2 regions of the Streptomyces sp. NPDC102467 genome follow, and region 1 is predicted to be linked to the other one. Evidence: riboswitches for the same ligand, from Rfam matches in the RefSeq annotation. Region 1 holds a riboswitch; the other holds the start of a gene.
What was found. A riboswitch is a leader RNA that binds a small molecule or an ion and turns the genes downstream of it on or off. The one in region 1 is predicted to bind S-adenosylmethionine.
Positions count from the first base shown of each region.

Region 2: another riboswitch for S-adenosylmethionine. It lies ahead of ACIREE_RS15665 (aminotransferase class V-fold PLP-dependent enzyme); the one in region 1 lies ahead of thrC (threonine synthase).

Region 1 is NZ_JBIWKA010000003.1:54,247-57,595, reverse strand. It holds gene ACIREE_RS06130 (MoaD/ThiS family protein) at 14-289, opposite strand; gene thrC (threonine synthase) at 331-1,641, opposite strand; SAM riboswitch class I at 1,660-1,814, opposite strand; gene ACIREE_RS06120 (glucosyl-3-phosphoglycerate synthase) at 1,994-2,941, shown strand; gene ACIREE_RS06115 (hypothetical protein) at 2,978-3,349, shown strand, end outside.
Region 2 is NZ_JBIWKA010000007.1:63,312-66,660, reverse strand. It holds gene ACIREE_RS15665 (aminotransferase class V-fold PLP-dependent enzyme) at 1-1,261, opposite strand, end outside; SAM riboswitch class IV at 1,483-1,600, opposite strand; gene trpD (anthranilate phosphoribosyltransferase) at 1,698-2,762, opposite strand; gene ACIREE_RS15655 (cytochrome bc complex cytochrome b subunit) at 2,892-3,349, opposite strand, start outside.

The DNA.
Region 1 (3,349 bases):
AGCAGGGGAAAGATCAGCCGCCGGCGACGGCGGGAATGATCGACACGCCGGCGCCGTCCGGCGTCGCCGTGCCGAGGCCCTGCTCGAAGCGGACGTCGTCGTCGTTGACGTAGACGTTGACGAAGCGGCGCAGCTTGCCCTGGTCGTCGAGGACGCGGGCGGCGATCCCGGTGTGGTTCTTCTCCAGGTCGGCGATGACATCGCCGAGCGTGGCCCCTTCGGCGGCGACCTCGGCCTGCCCGCCGGTGTAGGTACGGAGAATGGTAGGAATCCGGACGTTGACGCTCATGGTGGGTGACTCCCGGTGCTACAGGTTCGGTGGGCTCGGGTTCAGTGGTCGAGGCCCGCGGCGCGGAACGCCTCGAGGCTGGGCCGGATCGTCGCCGTGGCCTGCGAGGACTCCGCGACGGCGTCGAGCGTCTTCAGACCGTCACCGGTGTTCAGGACGACCGTCGTCAGGGACGGGTCGATGAGACCGGCCTCGATGAGCTTCTTGGTGACGCCGACCGTCACCCCGCCCGCCGTCTCCGCGAAGATGCCCTCGGTCTGCGCGAGCAGCTTGATCGCGTCGACGACCTGCTCGTCGTCGACGTCCTCCACGGCTCCGCCGGTGCGGCGCGCGATGTCGAGGACGTACGGACCGTCGGCCGGGTTGCCGATGGCGAGCGACTTGGCGATGGTGTCCGGCTTCTGCGGACGGACGACGTCCGTGCCTGCCTTGTACGCCACCGAGACCGGCGAGCAGCCCTCGGCCTGGGCGCCGAACAGCTTGTACGGCTTGTCCTCGACGAGCCCGAGCTTGATCAGCTCCTGCAGCCCCTTGTCGATCTTCGTGAACTGCGAACCGGACGCGATCGGGATGACCAGCTGGTCGGGAAGCTGCCAGCCGAGCTGCTCGCAGATCTCGTACGCGAGGGTCTTGGAGCCTTCACCGTAGTACGGGCGCAGGTTCACGTTGACGAAGCCCCAGCCCTCGCCCAGCGGGTCACCGATGAGCTCGGAGCAGAAGCGGTTGACGTCGTCGTAGTTGCCCTCGATGGCGACGAGGTCACCGCCGTAGACGCTGGCCATGACGACCTTGCCCTGTTCCAGGTCGTGCGGGATGAACACGCAGGAGCGGAAGCCGGCGCGGGCGGCCGCGGCGCCCACGGCGCCGGCCAGGTTGCCGGTGGAGGAGCACGAGAGGGTCGTGAAACCGAAGGCGCGCGCGGCCTCGATGGCCTGCGCGACGACGCGGTCCTTGAAGGAGTGCGTGGGGTTGCCGGAGTCGTCCTTGACGAACAACTTGCCCTGCTCGACGCCGAGTTCACGGGCGAGGTTGTCGGCCTTGACGAGCTTGGTCCAGCCGGGGTTCAGGTTCGGCTTCTCGGCGACGTCGGCCGGGACGGGCAGCAGGGGGGCGTAGCGCCAGAGGTTGGCCGGGCCCGCCTCGATCTGCTTGCGGAGCGCTTCGGGGTCGCCGACGGGCAGGTCGTACGCGACTTCCAGCGGCCCGAAACACTCGACGCAGGCGAAGATCGGACCGAGCTCGAACCTGGTGCCGCACTCGCGGCAGGAGAGCCCGGAGGCGGGGCCCAGATCGACGGTCTTCGCGGGGGTTCCGGTGACGGCGTCGGTGGTGGCGACAGTCTGTGCAGCCATGAGAGGCGAGGCCCTTTCTCCTCATCTTCCTCGCGGCGCATCTCGCCACGAGACGGACTTGGCACCTTCCCGAGCCGGGAGCCTCGCGGGCGCACTGCAATGTGCGGACGAGACCGGCTGGAGGGTTGCCGGGGCTTCAACGGGCCGTATCCCTCTGCCCCTCTGGATGAGCGGTATTCGGTTATGTGTAGCGGTTATGTGCGGCGGTGACCCCGACATGCGATGGTCACCGACCTTGTTCAAGACTGTAACCGAAGGCCCGGACCCTTGAGATAGTCGTCCGAACCGCGAGATGGATCACATCCACCGATACCGACCCGCCACCCGCCCCGCCGCTGAGGAGCCACAGACCGTGCTGGAAGAAGTCGAACACTGGCTGAGCAGCCGCTCCTGGTCCGTGGCCGACCGCCCGCCGCAGCAGCTGATCGCCGCGAAGCGGGCATCCGGCCAGAAGGTGAGCGTGGTGCTGCCCGCGCTCGACGAGCAGGAGACGGTCGGCGAGATCGTCGCCACGATCCGGCGTGAACTCATGACGGACACGGTGCCGCTCGTCGACGAGCTGGTGGTCGTCGACTCCGGGTCCACGGACCGCACCTCCGAGGTCGCCGCGGCGGCGGGGGCGACCGTCGTGCACCGGGACACGATCCTGCCGCGCCTGCCGGCCCGGCCCGGCAAGGGCGAGGTGCTGTGGCGCTCGCTGTTCGTCACGTCCGGCGACATCGTGTGCTTCGTCGACGCGGACCTGAAGGAGTTCTCCGCGGACTTCGTCACCGGGATCGTCGGGCCGCTGCTCACCGAACCGGACGTGGACTTCGTCAAGGCCATGTACGACCGCCCGCTGGACGGGGCCGCGGGGCAGGGCGGCCGCGTGACCGAGCTGATGGCCCGCCCGATACTCAATCTGCACTGGCCCCAACTGGCCGGATTCGTCCAGCCGTTGGGCGGCGAGTACGCGGCCCGCAGGTCGCTCCTGGAGCGGCTGCCGTTCCCCGTCGGGTACGGCGTCGAGCTGGGGCTGCTCGTGGACGCGCTGCACACCGTGGGTCTGGACGCGCTGGCCCAGGTCGACGTCGGGGTGCGCAAGCACCGGCACCAGGACGGGCAGGCGCTCGGGCGGATGGCCACGGCGATCTACCGCACGGCGCAGCTGCGGCTCGCGCGGGGGCATCTGGTGCGGCCCGTGCTCACCCAGTTCGAGCGGGGCGAGCACGGCTTCGAGCCGAGGACGTACCCCGTGGACACGGAGGAGCGGCCGCCGATGGCCGAGATCAGTGAGTATGCGGAGCGTCGCGTGGCGTAATCACCGGATGATCACGTTTTTACCTAGATTGCCCCTATGTGGCTCAGATACCTCAAGGGCGTGGCGGCGCTCGCCGCGACATCGACGGCCGTCGCGACGCTCCTCGCGACGGCCACCCCCGCCTCCGCCGTCGTCGTCGAACCGTTCGCCAAGCGCTACGAGGAAGCCCTGTACGGCGACTTCATCACGCTCGGCAACACCGTGCTGCAGTGCCCGGACACGCCCGAGGCCGACGCGACGCGCTGCCAGGACGCGCAGGCCGGACACACCGCGGAGAACAACAACCAGTTCGACATGCAGTACGCGGACCGGGCCGGGTTCGGCTCGACGGTGCTGAACTCCTCCACCGGCAAGGTGACGATCCCGCCCAGCGCCACCGTCGCGTACGCCCGCCTCTTCTGGGGCGGC
Region 2 (3,349 bases), on a different contig from region 1:
CCCGGATCGCGTTCAGCGACTTCTCGCCCGGCGCCGCCTCCGGCGCCCCGCACTCGCCCTGGGTCTCCGGGTCGGAGCCGAGCAGCGTGCGCACCAGCGGGTGGGCGCAGAACAGGCCGTCCCGTACGCCGATGCCGTACTCGGCGGAGAGCGCGGCGGCGAAGTGCGAGGAGTTCCAGCCCTCGACCACGAACGAGATGACGCCGACCCGGGGGGCGTCGTCCCCGAACAGGGAGAGCACCTTCACCTCGGGCACGGCCGCGAGCCCGTCCCGCACCTTCCGGATCAGCTGCTGCTCCCGCTCGACGAGACCCTCGAAGCCGGCCTCGGTCAGCGCCTTGCAGGCAGACGCGATGGAGTACACGCCGATGACGTTCGGCGACCCGGCCTCGTGCCGCGCGGCGCTGTCGTGCCACTCGACGTCCACGCCGCCGTCGACGCGCCGCGCGACCTTGCGGGAGGCACCGCCACCGGCGAGGTACGGCTCGGCCGCGCGCAGCCAGTCGGAGCGCCCGGCGAGCACACCCGAGCCGAACGGGGCGTACAGCTTGTGCCCGGAGAAGGCGATCCAGTCGACGTCGAGGTCCTGGACGGAGACCGGGTGGTGGGGGGCGAGCTGGGCGGCGTCGAGCACGATGCGGGCACCGTGCGCGTGAGCGGCGGCCGCCAGCTCGCGCACCGGCCAGATCTCCCCGGTGACGTTCGAGGCACCGGTGACGCAGACCAGAGCGGGGCCGGCGGGGTCACGCTCGACGAGGGCCCGCTGCAGGGTCTCGACGGCCTCGCCCGGCGTGCGCGGCGCGTTCAGGTACGTCACCCGGGCGTTGCGCCAGGGCAGCAGCGACGCGTGGTGCTCGGTCTCGAAGACGAAGACCTGGCAGTCGGCGGGGAGCGCGGCGGCGAGCAGGTTGAGCGAGTCGGTGGTGGAGCGGGTGAAGACGACCTGGTCGTCCGCGCGGCAGTCGAGGAACTCAGCGACGGTGACCCGCGAGTTCTCGAAGAGGTCGGTCGACAGCTGAGAGAGGTACCCGGCGCCCCGGTGCACGCTGCCGTAGTACGGCGCGTAGGCCGCGACGTCGTCCCACACGCGCTGCAGGGCCGGCGCGCTGGCGGCGTAGTCGAGGGCGGCGTACGTCACCTCGCCACCGGTGACGAGCGGCACGCTCACGTCCCGCCCGAGCACCGGCAGCGGAGCCCCGCAGGCGGGGTCGGCGGACTCGACGCAGGAAGCGGTGGCGGTGGCGGTGGTGTGAGCGGACATGGCTGTCTCCCGGCATGACAAGGCGAGGTGGCTGTGCGGAGCCCGTACGGCAGCCGTGAACCGGCTTATGGCGTACGGGAATCGACCTCGACGCACGGCGCGGACACGGCCATGCGGAGGCTGATGGAGATGGTGAAGAAGGGGCCGCTCGGCCCTAGCACATTCGCTTGCTCACGAGACTGCTCCCTCAAACGACCCAGGACCCCTAGGAGTTCGCGAGGGGTCCGCGCTTGCCGCAAGCCTTGCTGCTTGCGGCCTGGTCTTCACCCAGGGCACCCCGCCACGGACGGAGGGTTGCCGGACAGCGGGCTGGGGCCTCGATCGCTGTCACTCATGACCTTGAAAAGCATCCTGCCATATCTTCCCGGTGCGGCAAGGGCGCAGTCCATTTCTTGAGACAAGTCGGACTGCGCCCCGCGTCGCACAAGTACGGCGCTCAGCGGTTGCTGGCCACCACCCAGCGCTCCAGGGTCGCCTTGGCCGCGCCGGAGTCGATCGACTCGGCCGCGCGGTCCATCTCGGCCCGGAGCTGCTCGGCGAGCGTCCCCGTGCCCGGCCGGACGGCCACGAGCGCGGCCGCCGAGTTCAGCAGCACGGCGTCGCGTACGGGCCCGCGCTCCCCGTCGAGCAGCCGCCGCGCGACCTCGGCGTTGTACGAGGCGTCCGCGCCGCGCAGCGCCTCCACGGGCACCAGGTCCAGGCCCACGTCCCGCGGGTCGAAGGACTCCTCGCGCACAGCCCCGTCCCGCACGACCCACACCCGGGAGGTGGCCGTGGTGGTCAGCTCGTCGAGCCCGTCGTCGCCGCGGAAGACGAGGGAGGAGTTGCCGCGCTCGGCGAAGACGCCGGCCACGATGGGCGCCATCCGCGCGTCGGCGACGCCCACCGCCTGCGAGCGGACCCGCGCCGGGTTGGTCAGCGGGCCCAGCAGGTTGAAGACGGTCCGGATGCCGAGCTGGCTGCGCGCCGCGCCCGCGTACCGCAGCGCCGGGTGGAACTTCACGGCGAAGCAGAAAGTGATCCCCGCCTCCTCCGCGATCTGCGGGACCCGGGCGGGCGTCAGCTCCAGATTGACGCCGAGCTTCTCCAGTACGTCGGACGCCCCGGAGGCCGACGAGGCGGCGCGGTTGCCGTGCTTGACGACCTTCACGCCGGTGCCCGCGATCACGATCGCGGACATCGTGGAGATGTTGACGGTCTTGGCGCCGTCGCCGCCGGTGCCGACGATGTCGACGCTCTCCCCCGGCACCTCGATCACATTGGCGTGCTCGTACATGGCCCGCACCAGACCGGAGATCTCCTCCACGGTCTCGCCCTTGGCCCGCAGCGCCACCACGAAGCCGGCGATCTGCGCGTCGGTCGCCTCACCCCGCATGATGCGGTCCATCGCCCACGCGGTGTCGTCGGCGCTCTGGTCACGGCCTTCCAGCAGACCGTTGAGGACGGCGGGCCAGGAACGGCCCGCCGCGGTGTCGCCTCCAGCGGGGGGCAAAGCGCTCATGGCCGCTCCAGTTGTGTCAGTAAGGGCTACGCAGACTGCGCAGCACCAGCTTATCGAGCGCCGCGGACGGCAAAGAGCCCCCGTCCAGTGCCTGGACGGGGGCTCCTGCCGTGGCGAACAGTTCAGAGATCAGTGATGGCCGTGGCCGCTGGTGATCTCCTTGTACTCCTCGGCGGTGGGCTTGGGGATCTGGTTGTTCTCCCCGTAGTAGCCCTTCGACAGCTTGGCGCGCGTCTTCTGCAGGCGCGACACCTTGCGCTCGACACCGTTCTCGTCGACCGTCGGACCGATCTCGGCCGGCTGGTACTGCTCGTGCGCGGTGAGCGCGTGCAGCGCCTCGGCGTCGAGCGGCTCGTGCACCTCGATGAACTCACCGTGCGGCAGGCGCTTGATGATGCCGGACTCGCGTCCGTGCAGCACCTTGTCCTTGTCGCGGCGCTGGAGGCCGAGGCAGATCCGCTTGGTGGCGATGAACACGAGGACCGGCACGACGAAGAAGCCGACCCGGACGAACCAGGTGATCGCGTTGAGCGACAGGTGGAAGTGCGTGGCCCAGAGGTCGTTGCCACCACCGACGAGCAGGACGA